2 regions of the Streptomyces sp. NPDC101151 genome follow, and region 1 is predicted to be linked to the other one. Evidence: riboswitches for the same ligand, from Rfam matches in the RefSeq annotation. Region 1 holds a riboswitch; the other holds the start of a gene.
The links. A riboswitch is a leader RNA that binds a small molecule or an ion and turns the genes downstream of it on or off. The one in region 1 is predicted to bind cyclic di-AMP.
Positions count from the first base shown of each region.

Region 2: it holds a riboswitch for cyclic di-AMP, as region 1 does, so the genes downstream of both, ACIRU3_RS01290 (C40 family peptidase) here and ACIRU3_RS33365 (transglycosylase family protein) in region 1, are expected to answer to the same signal.

Region 1 covers NZ_JBIWPP010000024.1:105,254-114,418, reverse strand. Annotated here, with positions in the region: gene ACIRU3_RS33370 (transglycosylase family protein) at 165-1,181, shown strand; cyclic di-AMP (ydaO/yuaA leader) riboswitch at 1,364-1,532, shown strand; gene ACIRU3_RS33365 (transglycosylase family protein) at 1,537-2,220, shown strand; gene eno (phosphopyruvate hydratase) at 2,602-3,888, shown strand; gene ACIRU3_RS33355 (septum formation initiator family protein) at 3,999-4,475, shown strand; partial or broken gene ACIRU3_RS33350 (DUF501 domain-containing protein) at 4,523-4,924, shown strand; gene ACIRU3_RS33345 (exopolyphosphatase) at 5,153-6,085, shown strand; gene ACIRU3_RS33340 (NAD(P)/FAD-dependent oxidoreductase) at 6,531-7,910, shown strand; gene ACIRU3_RS33335 (hypothetical protein) at 8,076-8,861, shown strand; gene ACIRU3_RS33330 (hypothetical protein) at 8,875-9,165, opposite strand, start outside.
Region 2 covers NZ_JBIWPP010000001.1:277,309-283,702, reverse strand. Annotated here, with positions in the region: gene ACIRU3_RS01300 (hypothetical protein) at 1-237, shown strand, start outside; gene ACIRU3_RS01295 (tellurite resistance/C4-dicarboxylate transporter family protein) at 241-1,209, opposite strand; gene ACIRU3_RS01290 (C40 family peptidase) at 1,281-2,384, opposite strand; cyclic di-AMP (ydaO/yuaA leader) riboswitch at 2,392-2,562, opposite strand; gene pcrA (DNA helicase PcrA) at 2,825-5,314, shown strand; gene ACIRU3_RS01280 (M23 family metallopeptidase) at 5,361-6,394, opposite strand, start outside.

The DNA.
Region 1 (9,165 bases):
AGCCCGCACAGCGGAACATGACGGATGTTCGCCTCTGTGATCTTCACGTGATCTACGCGGCATTAACTTGTGACAAGTGATCGTCTGCCTATACGTTCACCCCTCAGCGTGGCCCCGAGTTTCATGCGCCGCGCCGGCCCCGCTGTCGCACGAAAGGCTTCCGCATGCTCTCCGGGAACGGTCGTCACCGTCGCCCCCGTCAGGCTCCGGCCCTCCTCGTCGCGGCGGGAGTGACCGGCTCCGCCATCGCCATCCCGCTCCTCGGTGCGGCGAGCGCCAACGCGGCCGACGGCACCACGTGGGACAAGGTGGCCGAGTGCGAGAGCGGTGGCTCCTGGAGCGCCGACACCGGCAACGGGTACTACGGCGGCCTGCAGATATCCCAGGACGACTGGGACACGTACGGCGGCGGCCAGTACGCCTCCAGCGCCGACCAGGCCAGCCGGTCGCAGCAGATCGCCGTCGCCGAGAGGATCCTCGCCGACCAGGACACCACGCCCTGGGCCACCTGCGCCCTGCTCTCCGGGCTGACGTCGAACTCCGGCTCGCTGGACGTCGACACGGGTGTCGGGGACTCCGGTTCGGGCTCGGCGGAGGACGGCGGTTCGTCGAAGTCCTCGGACCCGTCCGGCTCCGGCGATACGTCCGACTCGTCTGATCTGCCGGATTCCTCGTCCTCGTCCGACTCCTCCTCGGATGCGGCCGGCAAGCCGTCGTCCGACGCGAGCAAGGACGCCGGCTCCAAGGGCTCCGACAAGGAGACCGATACCCCCAAGTCCGACAAATCCGCATCGTCCGGCTCCGAAGGCGCGGAGGGCAGCGACTCCGCGACCATGGATCCCGCGACGGACGACTCGGACAATTCATGGCAGACCGGCAGCTCTTGGAGTCTGGTCGACACGGGCGCCCTCGGCAGCGGCGGACGTCACCGCGGTGGCACTGCGGACGAAAGCGTGACAAACGGTCAGGACGCCAAGACGTCCGGCCGCCACGCCTCCCGTGACGCGAGCGCCTACACCGTCCGCGAGGGTGACACCCTCGCCTCCATCGCCGACTCCCTTGACGTCGACGGCGGATGGCACGCCCTCTACGCCGACAACAAGAAGAGCATCGGCGCCGACCCGAACCACATCACCGCCGGTCAGACCCTGAAAGTCGGTAGCGAAAAGGGCGATAAGTAGCAGGAGTTGACGCCCCACTTCACACTTAATGTCCGTTTTGGCGAAAGTGTGGGATGAGTCTCAGAAGCCCTGATCGTCTTTGAAATTCCCGCGATCGCCTGTCTACGGTCGGGACCGCTCGTCACCACGAGCCCCGGCAGTCGCAACGCCGAATCCTGCCAGCGGTTGCCCGGGAACAGTCGTCGCGTCATGCGCCGTAGGCAGGAGCGGGGGACCCAAGGTAGGCGCCGGAACCGGCAGTTGATGCCGGCACCGGCTTGGGGTGGAGCCGTGTCCCGAAAGGGGCGCGGCCGGGCAACTCAACCGGCCCGAACCCGACAGCTCACCTCGCAGGCGTCGGTGAGGGGATCGATCCATGCTGTTTTCCGGCAAGGGCAAGCACCGTCGTCCGTCCAAGGCCACCCGGGCCATCGCGCTCGCCGGTGTCACCGGCGCCGTTGTCGCCGCCCCGCTGATGGCGGCCGGCAACGCCTCCGCCGCCACCGCCTCCGAGTGGGACGCGGTCGCCCAGTGCGAGGCCGGCGGCAACTGGTCCATCAACACCGGAAACGGCTACTACGGCGGTCTGCAGTTCTCCGCCTCCACCTGGGCCGCGTACGGCGGCGCCCAGTACGCCGCCCAGGCCAACCAGGCCACCAAGGCGCAGCAGATCGCCGTCGCCGAGAAGGTTCTCGCCGCCCAGGGCAAGGGCGCCTGGCCGGTGTGCGGCACGGGCCTGTCCAGCACCCCCAACGGCGGTGCCGCCCCTGCCGCCCCCTCGAAGACCACCGCGCCGAGCACCGCCACCCGCTCCACCGACGAGCAGGCCGCCTCCCGCTCCGCCGAGCGTCCGGCCGCGAGCAAGACCGTCACCACCCCGACCGGCAAGAAGGTCAAGAAGGGCGACGGCGAGTACAAGGTCGTCAAGGGCGACACCCTCAGCACCATCGCCGAGAAGCACAAGGTCGAGGGCGGCTGGGAGAAGCTGTTCAAGCTGAACAAGGACGTCGTCGCGGACGCCGACCTCATCTACCCGGGCCAGCAGCTGCACCTGAAGTAACACCCGGCTCCCACCAGAACCACAGCGCCCTCACAAGGCCTGCCCCCAGACCGAGGGCCTCGTGAGGGTCATCCCCCCGTCCCCACGGGCTCCCCGCCCCGGCGCGTGTTCCCCCGTACGCGCCGGGGCGGGGTCGTTTGTTTCCCCGCTCGGGTTCCGCACCCTGTTGGCCGCCCCCGTTTCCCGCCCACGGTTCCCGGCTCTGTTTCCCCACTCTTCGACCGGGCCTCATTCGGAGGCCCCTTTGTTCCGAGCGTGAACAATAGGTACCGTCTCCTTGTCCACGGGACGGTCGGTCGGTGGCCGACGCCCCCGGGACGGTTAGGCTCTAGTCGCAAGGCACACCAGCCGCGCACTACCAGCGTCACATCCACGAAGGAGATGCTCGTGCCGTCCATCGACGTCGTCGTAGCCCGGGAAATCCTGGACTCCCGAGGCAACCCCACGGTCGAGGTCGAGGTCGGCCTCGACGACGGCAGCACGGGTCGTGCCGCCGTCCCCTCCGGCGCCTCCACCGGCGCCTTCGAGGCCATCGAGCTGCGCGACGGTGACCCGAACCGCTACCAGGGCAAGGGCGTCGAGAAGGCCGTCCTCGCCGTCATCGAGCAGATCGGTCCGGAGCTGGTCGGCTACGACGCCACCGAGCAGCGCCTGATCGACCAGGCCATGTTCGACCTGGACGCGACCGACAACAAGGGCTCCCTCGGCGCCAACGCCATCCTCGGCGTCTCCCTCGCCGTCGCCCACGCCGCCTCCGAGGCCAGCGACCTCCCCCTGTTCCGCTACCTGGGCGGCCCGAACGCGCACCTGCTGCCGGTGCCGATGATGAACATCCTGAACGGCGGCTCGCACGCCGACTCCAACGTGGACATCCAGGAGTTCATGATCGCCCCGATCGGCGCGGAGTCCTTCTCCGAGGCCCTGCGCTGGGGTGCCGAGGTCTACCACACCCTCAAGAAGGTGCTGAAGACCAAGGGCCTGTCCACCGGCCTGGGTGACGAGGGCGGCTTCGCCCCGAACCTGGAGTCCAACCGCGCCGCCCTCGACCTCATCGTCGAGGCCATCAAGCAGGCCGGTTACGTCCCCGGCGAGCAGATCGCGCTCGCGCTCGACGTCGCCGCGTCCGAGTTCTACAAGGACGGCAAGTACGAGTTCGAGGGCAAGTCCCGCTCGGCCGCCGAGATGACGGAGTACTACGAGGAGCTTGTGGCGGCCTACCCGCTCGTCTCCATCGAGGACCCGCTGTTCGAGGACGACTGGGCCGGCTGGAAGGTCATCACCGACAAGCTGGGCGACAAGGTCCAGATCGTCGGCGACGACCTCTTCGTCACCAACCCGGAGCGCCTGGCCCGCGGCATCGAGGAGGGCTCCGCGAACGCCCTGCTCGTGAAGGTGAACCAGATCGGTTCGCTGACCGAGACCCTGGACGCCGTCGAGATGGCCCAGCGCAACGGTTTCAAGTGCATGATGTCCCACCGCTCCGGTGAGACCGAGGACGTCACCATCGCCGACCTCGCCGTCGCGGTGAACTGCGGTCAGATCAAGACCGGCGCCCCGGCCCGCTCGGACCGCGTCGCCAAGTACAACCAGCTGCTGCGCATCGAGGAGATCCTCGACGACGCCGCGGTCTACGCCGGCCGCAGCGCCTTCCCGCGCTTCAAGGGCTGACCCAACCGGGGCTCAACCCCGGGCAAGCCTTAGCCAGTCGTACGTACGTCCCCGTACCCGGTCCCGTACCGTGTGCGGGGACGTACGCACGTGTGAAGGGGAGGCGGGACATGGCCGTGAAGGACCGGGACCGGTTCTCCACCGCGACCAGGCTCAGGCTGCTCGGGGAGCAGACGGCGGCCCGGGTCTACCGCTCCCAGACCAAGCGGCAGGCCCGCCGCTCCCGGCTCACCGGCCGCGCCGCCCTGCTCGCCCTGGTGCTGTGCACGCTGATCGTCGCGCTCGCCTACCCGATGCGGCAGTACGTCTCCCAGCGCGCCGAGATCGCCGACCAGCAACGGCAGCAGGAGCGGGCCCGCAAGCGCGTCGAGCAGCTGCGTGACCTGAAGGCGCGCTGGCAGGACGACGCCTACGCCAAGCAGCAGATCCGGCGCCGGCTGCACTATGTGATGCCCGGGGAGACGGGGTACGTCGTGATCGACCCGGGCGCGGCCAAGCAGTCCCGCGCCGACCTCCGGGCCGCCCACCGGCCCTGGTACGCGAACGTCTGGGACGGGGTCGACAAGTCCGACGCCTCCGACCAGTAGCCGGCCCCCGGCCGGTGAACCGACAGAAAGCCACTCTGAAAGCAGTCATGGAAACGCCTCCGCCGCCCACTCCGCGCACCGAGCCCACCGACGCGGACGTAGAGGCCTTCAAGCAGCAGCTCGGCCGCCCGCCGCGGGGCCTCAGGGCCATCGCGCACCGCTGCCCGTGCGGTCAGCCGGACGTCGTGGAGACGGCACCTCGCCTGCCCGACGGCACGCCGTTCCCGACGACGTACTACCTGACGTGCCCGCGCGCCGCCTCGGCGATCGGCACGCTGGAGGCGAACGGCGTCATGAAGGAGATGACGGAGCGGCTGCAGAGCGACCCCGAGCTGGCCGCCGCCTACCGGGCCGCGCACGAGGACTACATCCGGCGCCGGGACGAGATCGAGGTCCTGGAGGGCTTCCCGAGCGCGGGCGGCATGCCGGACCGGGTGAAGTGCCTGCACGTCCTGGTCGGCCACTCGCTGGCCGCGGGCCCGGGGGTGAACCCGCTCGGCGACGAGGCCATCGCGATGCTGCCCGAGTGGTGGCGGAAGGGACCGTGCGTGCAGCCGCTCGAGGCGCCCGACCCGGCGGACGAGCACCCGGGCGAGGAGGGCACGGTCCTCGACCCCGCCGAGACGCGCAGCGGGTTCTTCGCCTACAAGCCGCTGGTCACCGACGGCTTCTCGCGGGTGGCGGCCGTGGACTGCGGAACGAACTCCATCCGGCTGCTCGTGGCCGACGTGAACCCGGCCACCGGTGAGCTGCTGGAACTGGACCGGCGCATGACGATCGTGCGGCTCGGCCAGGACGTGGACCGCACCGGACGGCTGGCGCCCGAGGCGCTTCAGCGGACGTTCGCGGCGTGCCGTGAGTACGCGGCCCTCATCCGCGAACTGGGCGCCACGAAGGTGCGGTTCGTGGCGACGTCGGCCTCCCGGGACGCGTCCAACCGGGACGAGTTCGTGCGCGGCATCGTGGACATCCTGGGCGTCGAGCCCGAGGTCATCACCGGCGACCGGGAGGCCGAGTTCTCCTTCACCGGTGCCACGAAGGAGCTCAGGGGCCGCGACGACCTCGCCAAGCCCTACCTGGTGGTGGACATCGGCGGCGGCTCCACCGAGTTCGTCGTCGGCGACGACCACGTACGGGCCGCGCGGTCCGTGGACATCGGCTGCGTGCGGATGACCGAACGTCACCTGGTGCACGACGGCAAGGTGAGCGACCCGCCCACCGAGGAGCAGATCGCCGCCGTGCGCGCCGACATCGAGGCCGCCCTGGACCTCGCCGAGGAGACGGTCCCGCTGCGCGAGGCGCACACTCTGGTCGGCCTCGCCGGCTCGGTCACCACCGTGTCCGCGATCGCCCAGGACCTGCCCGACTACGACTCCGAGCGCATCCACCACTCCCGTATCTCCCGGGAGCGCGTCCGCGAGATCACCGAGCGGCTGCTGCGCTCCACGCACGCCGAGCGCGCGGCGATCCCGTCCATGCACCCGGGCCGGGTCGACGTCATCGGCGCGGGCGCCCTCGTCCTGCTCGCGATCATGGAGCGGATCGGGGCCGAGGAGGTCGTCGTCAGCGAGCACGACATCCTCGACGGCATCGCGTGGTCCGTGGCCTAGGTCTCCTTTGTTACTGGACGGTAGCCCGCGGCTGAGCAGTCCGGATAACGTATGAGCGCTGTTGCGGGGCGGTCAGCGAGCCGCTCCGCGACACCCCGCCGGAAAACTTCGTGAAGTTCTTCACAAGGAATTGGGCTCTGTCGGGCGATCCGAGGGTCCCTGTTGGCCCGTCCGGGGGCTCAACGGGCCCTGGAGCACGCTCGCGAGCGCCTCGCGCGGGTGCCGTGCGAAGGCGTTCCGGACGGTCCGGGCGAGTGGCTCACGGGGTGTCCCGGAGCCCGGAGGGGCAGCTCACGCGCCCTTGACAACGGGTCGAACCGCCCCGCGGTTCCCGTTCCGTGTCATGACCTGTGTCACGCGGGCCGCGGAGTTTAGCACAGGGCCTGTCAGACCTTGTGAAGGGGCGCACGAGCACCCCTCCGAGGGCGGGTGGATACTCGATGGCATGAGCACCACGGAGCGTCCCAGGATCCTCGTAGTAGGCGGTGGGTACGTAGGCCTGTACGCAGCTCGGCGCATCCAGAAGAAGATGCGCTACGGAGAGGCGACCGTCACGGTCGTCGACCCCCGGTCGTACATGACCTACCAGCCCTTCCTCCCCGAAGCCGCCGCCGGCAACATCTCTCCCCGGCACGTCGTCGTCCCGCTGCGACGCGTGCTGCCGAAGGCGGAGGTCCTCACCGGCCGGGTCACCACCATCGACCAGGACCGCAAGGTCGCCACGATCGCCCCGCTCGTGGGCGAGGCGTACGAGCTGCCCTTCGACTACCTGGTCATCGCGATGGGCGCGGTCTCCCGCACCTTCCCGATCCCCGGCCTCGCCGAGCAGGGCATCGGCATGAAGGGCATCGAGGAGTCCATCGGCCTGCGCAACCACGTCCTCGAACAGCTGGACAAGGCCGACTCCACGACCGACGAGGAGATCCGCCGCAAGGCGCTCACCTTCGTCTTCATCGGCGGTGGCTTCGCGGGCGCGGAGACCATCGGCGAGGTCGAGGACATGGCCCGGGACGCGGCCAAGTACTACAAGAACGTCTCCCGCGAGGACATGCGCTTCGTCCTCGTCGACGCCGCCGACAAGATCCTCCCCGAGGTCGGCCCCAAGCTCGGCCAGTACGGCAAGGAGCACCTGGAGAGCCGGGGCGTGGAGATCTACCTCTCCACCTCCATGGACTCCTGCGTGGACGGCCACGTGGTGCTGAAGAACGGCCTCGAGGTCGACTCCAACACCATCGTCTGGACCGCCGGCGTGAAGCCGAACCCGGCGCTCGCCCGCTTCGGCCTGCCCCTCGGCCCCCGCGGCCATGTCGACTGCGAGCCGACCCTCCAGGTCAAGGGCACGGACTACATCTGGGCCGCCGGCGACAACGCACAGGTCCCGGACCTCGTCGGCCGCAAGGCGGGCAACGAGAACGCCTGGTGCCCGCCGAACGCCCAGCACGCGCTGCGCCAGGCCAAGGCGCTCGGCGACAACGTGATCTCCGGTATGCGGGGCTTCCCGCAGAAGGACTACTCGCACGCCAACAAGGGCGCGGTGGCCGGTCTCGGCCTCCACAAGGGCGTCGCGATGATCGTCATGGGCAAGATGAAGATCAAGCTCAAGGGCCGCCTCGCCTGGTACATGCACCGTGGCTACCACGGCATGGCGATGCCGACCTTCAACCGCAAGATCCGCGTCTTCGCCGACTGGACCCTCGGCATGTTCCTCAAGCGCGAGGTCGTCTCCCTCGGCGCCATGGAGAACCCGCGCGAGGAGTTCTACGAGGCCGCCAAGCCGGCTCCGGTCGCCGCCGCGAAGACCGAGGAGAAGGCCAAGGCCTCCTGACCTCCGGTCACCCTGTTCAGCCCGAAGGGGCCGCCTGCCATCCGTGGTGCGGGCGGCCCCTTCGGCATGTGCGCGGACCGTCAGGGGCGGCCGATTCCGCTGTCAGTCAGGTGATCTCTGCCCGTGGTGCCACCGCATCGCGGTCGCCGGTGGTACAGGACGGACGTGACCACCCAACCGCCCGGCCCGCCGCCGGGCCCGCCCCCCGGCCCGCCCCCCGGCCCGCCGCCGGGCCCCCTCTACGGGGTACGCGACTCCAGCCCGCCACCTCCCCGGCGTGTCTGGTGGCGCAGGCCTCCCGTGCTGATCGGCGCCGGTGCCGCGGTCGTGGTGGCCGTGGCGCTGGTGATCGTTCTCGGCGGCCGGGACAAGGGGAGCGCGCCCGTCGAGACGGCCGCACAGGCCCGGGACCTCGCGAAACGTGTGACGCTGGCCCCCGCGGACTGGGGTTCCGGCTTTGTGCGCGGCAGTCCCTACGAAACCGATGACGCCACGGAGGCCTTCGCCGACGACAGCTGCGCCCTCGTCTCGCAACCGGCGGTCGACGCGCTGGCCGCCCTGCAGCGCAGTGCCCAGAAGTCGGATCAGACGGTGATCGGCACGTCGATCGTCATCGTCCACCGGGACGACGACGGCGCCGCGGCGGACGTCGCGCGCTACCGCGCGGATGCGCAGCGCTGCCAGACCGAGCGGGACTCCGGGAGCAAGCAGCGGTACGAAGACGTTCGCGACATCGGCATGACGGCGCCGAAGGGCTTCGACGAGGTCACGGTCGAGCAGGGCCGCCGGGTCGTCGACGAAACGGGCCTGAAGACGGACGACTACTACACGCAGATCACCGGCCGCAAAGGGCAGGTCCTGCTGCAGACGTACGTCGCCCGCGCAGGCGGCCAGGGACGGAACAGAGAGGACGCCCTGGGCGCCCTCTCGCTCATGCTGAGCCGCTTGTAGCGGGGATGTCGGGTCAGTAGGACTGGGTGGTGGTGCCGCCCGGCAGCTGGAGACCGTTGAGGAGCTGCATGTAGTCCGCGTCCACGTCCTGCTGGGCGTCCTGGGTGCCCAGGACCACGATCTCGACCATGTGGTCGCCGGCGTCGATGAAACGGACGTGGCCGATGGTGCCGTCAGGGGCGGAGAGCGCGGCGTCGAGGGCGGGCTGGCCGTCGGCCGTGGTGCCCTCCTGGACATCGCTGCTGGTGAGCACGTCGTCGGGGGACTTGGAGTCACTGTTGTAGCCGTCCAGTGCGCTCTGCAG
Region 2 (6,394 bases), on a different contig from region 1:
GGGATGCTGCACGGCGCGTTCACCATGCTGGTCACCGGCGTGGCCCTGGTCGGGCTCAACCAGGCCGACGACCACCACGTCGACACCGTCAAGATCGGCGTGAAGCTGGCCCTGCTGATCGTGATCCTCGGACTGGTGTACGTGAAGCGCGACGAGGAGCAGGTGGACAAGCGCCTCTTCGGTCTGGTCGGCGCGCTGACCATCGCGAACATCTTCATCGCCGTGCTGTGGACGTGACGCTCAGCGCCGTCCGCTGATCCCGGCGCGGGTCGCGAGGACCGCGCCGGCCGCGACCGCGAGCCACGCCGCCACCGACACCCACACCAGCACCTGCCCCGGCCCCTTCAGCCATCCGACGCCCAGGGCGGCCGCGACCGCCAGCGTGGCCGTCCCCGTCATCCCCAGGGGGAACACCGTGGCCCACCGCCGCAGGTCGTAGCGCAGCCGCGGCCGGGCCACCTCGGCGGCCAGCAGGACCACGTACCAGACCAGGTCCAGGACGAGCAGTGCGACGGTCACGTTGCGCAGCACGCCCCGGTCGTCGTCGTTCCACAGGTACAGCCGCGCACTGTCGGCGGAGAGCAGCTTCGCCCCGGCCAGCGCCGAGATGGCGAGCGCCCCGCCCGCGATCCAGTGGTCCCCGGCCCCCTCGAAGACCTGCCGCGGATCGAAGCGCGGCAGGGCCAGGCAGTAGAGCACCAGGCCCAGCCAGAACAGCACCAGCGCCGCACGCGCGAGCCATGCCACCGTCTCGGCCGCGGCCAGCGTGGCCGCCAGCACCGCCGGCGCCTGTGTGGCCACACAGCACAGGAACACCGCCCCCGGCATGCGCCGCTCCCAGTGTCGTAGGACAAGGAACAGCAGCACCGGCCACAACAGCACCGCCAGCGCCAGCAGTGCCCCGGCCGGCGTCTGCCGGCCCAGCGCCGAGAACCGGGTGCCCAGCACCGCCGTGGCGGCGACGGCGGTGAGTGCGCCCGGGCTCTTCGCCTCGGCCACCCAGCGCCGCCGCTGCGTCACCAGCCGTACGAGGAAGTCGGCGGCCAGCGCCAGCCAGGCGACACAGGCCAGCCACAGGAAGACCAGGGACACCGTTTCGGCACCCGTCAGATGCAGGCCGACCGACACAATGCCGGTCGCCATGACGGCGGCCCCCGCCGCCGGCGGACGCCCCACCCACCACGCACGCAGAGCCGAGATCCTGGGCATGCGCCCGATGCTAGGTATCCCCGCGCGCCCCACGCGCAGGGCACGCGCGCGTGGGGCTCGAAAAGAGCACGTCAGGCAGGCCGGACCACGCTGCGGATGATCGATTCTCCTCCGTGGTGGACGGACTCCTCGCGGATGTACGCGCCAGGTCTCGGTGAGTGGATCATCATCCCGTCGCCGGTGCAGAGGCCGACATGGCTGTGGTCGTCATGGAAGAAGACCAGGTCACCGGGGTGCGCGTCGGCGAGGGAGACCGCGGTGCCCGCGGCGGCCTGGTCGCGCGCGGTGCGCGGCAGGGTGACGCCGGCGGCCCTCCAGGCGGCCTGGATGAGGCCGGCGCAGTCGTAGGAGCCCGGGCCGCTGGCCCCGTTCACATACGGCTTGCCGATCTGGGCGCGGGCGAAGGCGATCGCCTTCTCGGCCTTGGTGGCCTGCGCGCCGGAGGACCCGTACGACGGCGTACCGGCCTCCTCCTGCGGCCACTGCCCGAGCGTGGACTGCCGCACCTGCTCCGGGGCGGTCGGCCGGGACAGCAGCTCACGGGCGGAGGCGAGCTTCCTCTGGACGGCTGCCTTGGCGCTCTTGGGGTCGTGCGGCGTCGCGGCTGGCGTCGCAAGCGGCGGCGTGATCGGCGACACGGGGGCCGTCGCGGCCGGCGGCACGAGCGTCGTCGCAACCGGCGGCACGAGCGTCGTCGCAACCGGCGGCACGGCGGGCGGCGCGACCGGCGGCACGAGGGTCGTCGCAACCGGCGGCACGGCGGGCGGCGCGACCGGTGTCTCCAGGCTCCTGGTCGTCTCCTGCCGTTTCTTCACGGTCGAGGCCAGCCGGTCCATCAGCCGGTTCTGGGCGAAGTAGTCCGGCGGGCGTTCCGCATGCTCCTGCGGGGCGTCCGCGGACAGGGCCTTCCCGCGGAGGGCGTCCGGACGCCCTCGCTGCCGGTCGGCCCGCTCCGTGGCCTCCTCGGGCCGCTCGGTGGCCGAGTCCGCCCGGCGATAGAGCTCGTCGACCTTCTTCTCGATCTCCTCCAGGCTCGGCCTGCCGTCGTCGGCGTGGGCGGTCCCGGCCGTCTGGGACAGTACGGCCACGGAGGTGAGGGCGGCGGTGGCGAGAGCGGGCGTGCGGAGGCCCGGTCCCCCGGTTCCGCCGGGGCGCGGCTTGCGGTGCGACGCCAAGGGTGGCGACTCCTTCCAATGTGCCGCCTACCGGGTTAGCTGTCGGGTTCGGGCGGGTGCTTCGGAAGGGTTGCCCTACGGCGTCGTCCCGGGTGGGAGTCGGCCGATTCACCCCAGGATCGGTGGGTCCCCGGCTCCGGCTGCCCTGAAGGCGCACCGGACTCGGCGGAGGCCGCGGCGCTCGGCGACGTTCGCCGGAAGGGTTCGTGCGGCCTGACGGCAACCTAGCCAACTGGTGTGACTCCTGTGAAGGTTGGTGTGCCATATGTCCGATACATTTCCGTGACCTGAGGGCACTTTCATACGCGTGTGACAAGGCGCTTCCGCAGCGTGAGGGCTCGGAGGGCACCCGCGGGTGCGTTGATCAACTCTTCGGGAAACCGGCCATGTTCCCGGGGTGGCGGCCGGTTGTCGGTGCGGCGCCCTAAACTCGGAGAGCGATGAGCAGCCTCTTTGACGACAGCTTCCTGGCGGACCTCCAGAGCCCTCGCGGGCGCGAGGAGGAATCCCCGCCGCCGCCCGAGGACGATCACGCTCCGGAGCCGCTTCCGGACGATCTGTTCGGCGGGAAGTTCGACGCACCGCCGGACCGGGACGCGTACTACCGCGACGGCGCCCCGCGCCCCGCGATCGACGCGGCAGCGCTCCTGGAGGGGCTGAACGAGAACCAGCGCGCCGCGGTCGTCCATGCCGCCTCGCCGCTGCTCATCGTCGCCGGCGCCGGCTCCGGCAAGACCCGCGTGCTCACCCACCGCATCGCCCACCTGCTCGCCGAGCGGAACGTGCACCCGGGCCAGATCCTCGCGATCACCTTCACCAACAAGGCCGCGGGCGAGATGAAGGAGCGCGTCGAACAGCTCGTCGGCCCGCGCGCGAACGCGATGTGGGTCATGACCTTCCACAGCGCGTGCGTACGGATCCTGCGGCGCGAGTCGAAGAAGCTCGGCTTCACGTCGAGTTTCTCCATCTACGACGCCGCCGACTCCAAGCGCCTGATGGCCCTGGTCTGCCGCGACCTGGACCTCGACCCCAAGCGCTTCCCGCCCAAGTCCTTCAGCGCCAAGATCAGCAACCTCAAGAACGAGCTGATCGACGAGGAGGACTTCGCCGCCCAGGCCGCAGACGGCTTCGAGAAGACCCTCGCCCAGGCCTACGCGCTCTACCAGTCGCGGCTGCGCGAGGCCAACGCGCTCGACTTCGACGACCTGATCATGACGACGGTCAACCTGCTGCGCGCCTTCCCGGACGTCGCCGAGCACTACCGCCGCCGCTTCCGGCACGTCCTGGTGGACGAGTACCAGGACACCAACCACGCCCAGTACGCGCTGGTGCGCGAGCTGGTGGGCACGGGCGAACGCGCCGGCGGATCCGACGTACCGCCGAGCGAGTACGACCTGCCGCCCGCCGAACTGTGCGTGGTGGGTGACGCGGACCAGTCGATCTACGCCTTCCGTGGCGCGACCATCCGCAACATCCTCCAGTTCGAGGAGGACTACCCGAACGCGACGACGATCCTGCTGGAGCAGAACTACCGCTCCACGCAGACCATCCTGTCCGCCGCCAACGCGGTCATCGAGCGCAACGAGTCCCGCCGCCCCAAGAACCTGTGGACCAACGCCGGCCAGGGCGCGCGCATCACCGGCTACGTGGCCGACACCGAGCACGACGAGGCCCAGTTCGTCGCCGACGAGATAGACCGCCTCACGGACGCGGGAGAGGCGAAGTCCGGGGACGTCGCCGTCTTCTACCGCACCAACGCCCAGTCCCGTGTCTTCGAAGAGGTCTTCATCCGCGTCGGCCTGCCCTACAAGGTCGTCGGCGGCGTCCGCTTCTACGAGCGCAAGGAGGTCCGGGACGTCCTGGCCTACCTGCGTGTCCTCGCCAACCCCGAGGACTCGGTGCCGCTGCGCCGCATCCTCAACGTCCCCAAGCGCGGCATCGGCGACCGCGCGGAGGCGATGATCGACGCTCTCGCCCAGCGCGAGAAGATCAGCTTCCCGCAGGCGCTGCGCCGCGTCGACGAGGCGTACGGCATGGCCGCGCGCTCCACGAACGCCGTGAAGCGGTTCAATACGCTGATGGAGGACCTCCGGACGATCGTCGAGTCGGGCGCCGGTCCGGCGACGGTCCTGGAGGCGATTCTCGAGCGCACCGGCTATCTCGCCGAGCTGCAGGCCTCCACCGACCCGCAGGACGAGACCCGCATCGAGAACCTCCAGGAACTCGCGGCCGTGGCTTTGGAGTTCGAGCAGGAGCGCGGCGAGGGCGAGTCCGTGGCGCTGTCCGATTTCCTGGAGAAGGTCGCTCTGGTCGCCGATTCCGACCAGATCCCGGACGACGAGGAGGACGGCTCCGGAGTCATCACCCTGATGACCCTGCACACGGCCAAGGGCCTGGAGTTCCCGGTCGTCTTCCTGACCGGCATGGAGGACGGCGTCTTCCCGCACATGCGCGCGCTCGGCCAGACCAAGGAGCTGGAGGAGGAGCGGCGCCTGGCGTACGTCGGCATCACACGCGCGCGGGAGCGGCTCTACCTCACGCGGTCGGCGGTGCGCAGCGCCTGGGGGCAGCCGTCGTACAACCCGCCCTCCCGCTTCCTGGAGGAGATCCCGGCCGCCCATATGGAGTGGAAGCGGACGGGCGCGACCGCTCCGGTGTCGTCGGGCCCCGCGGCCGGCGTGGCGGCCTCGCTGTCCTCGACCCGCTCCCGCTCCTCCGCGTCGGGCGCGTCCGGGTTCGCCACCCGGCGGTCCACGGAGAAGCCGGTGGTGGGGCTGGCCGTCGGGGACCGGGTGACCCACGACCAGTTCGGTCTCGGTACGGTCGTCGCCGTGAAGGGCACGGGCGCGAACGCGGAAGCGACGATCGACTTCGGAGACACCAAACCGAAGCGACTGCTGCTGCGGTACGCGCCGGTGGAGAAGCTGTAGACGAAGTGAGCCCCGCCGGATCGGCGGGGCTCATTGCATGCAGGACTCAGGTCGGGTCCAGGCCGTGGCTGCGCAGCCACGGCAGGGGGTCGATGGCCGACCCGCCGGCCGGCCGTACCTCGAAGTGCAGGTGCGGGCCGGTGGAGTTGCCCGAGTTGCCGGAGTAGGCGATCGGCTGGCCGGCCTTGATGGCCGTGCCGGAGGCGACGCGGTAGCTGGAGAGGTGGCAGTACCAGGTCTCCGTGCCGTCCTTCGCCGTCACGATCATCATGTTGCCGTAGGCGCTGTTCCACTTCGTGGAGACCACACCGTCGGTGGCGGACATCACCGTGGTGCCGTACGAGACCGGGAAGTCGATGCCCGTGTGCACGGACATCCAGTTCACACCGGCCTGGCCGAAGTAGGCGCTGAGCCCCCGCTGTGCGACCGGCAGGGCGAACTTGGGGCGCAGTCGCTCCTTGAGCGCGGCCTCCGCGGCAGCCTTCTTCTGCTGCAGCGCCTGCTGCGCCTTGAGGTCGATGCGCTCCTGCGTACGGCTGGCCCGGTGGGCGAAGTCGTCGGCGCCCGCGGAGAGCGTCTTGAGCTGGGCGTCCAGCTTGCTGTTGGCGACAGACGGCTTCACCGATTGCGCGTCCGGGGCCGAAGCGGTGGTGTCCTTGCCGCCGTCGGTCAGGCTGCCCACGGAGGCGGCGGCGATCCCGGCCACCCCCATCACGCAGGCCGAGGGCACGGCGACGGTCAGCAGTGCGGAGCGCTTGGGGGGCGTACGGCGCCGGGAACGCGCCGCACTGCGGGAGCCGGCACGGGTCGCCGGGGCCGGGGTGGTCTCTTCCTGGTCGTCGAGCAGGGCCGGTACGGCGGGCAGCTCGCCCGTGTCGCCCAACTCGCCGTTCTCGGCGTGCGTTTCGGTGAACTCGTCGATTTCGCCCGGTTCGCCGTAGGTGGCGTTCTCGTACGACAGCTGCTCGAAGGCTGCGGTCGAGTGCGGGTCGCCGACCTGCTCGAACGTGGCCGTGGCCTGCTGGTCGAACGGTTCGCCAACCTGCTCGTGCTGCAGGGCCGTGCCGTCGGAGTTCCACT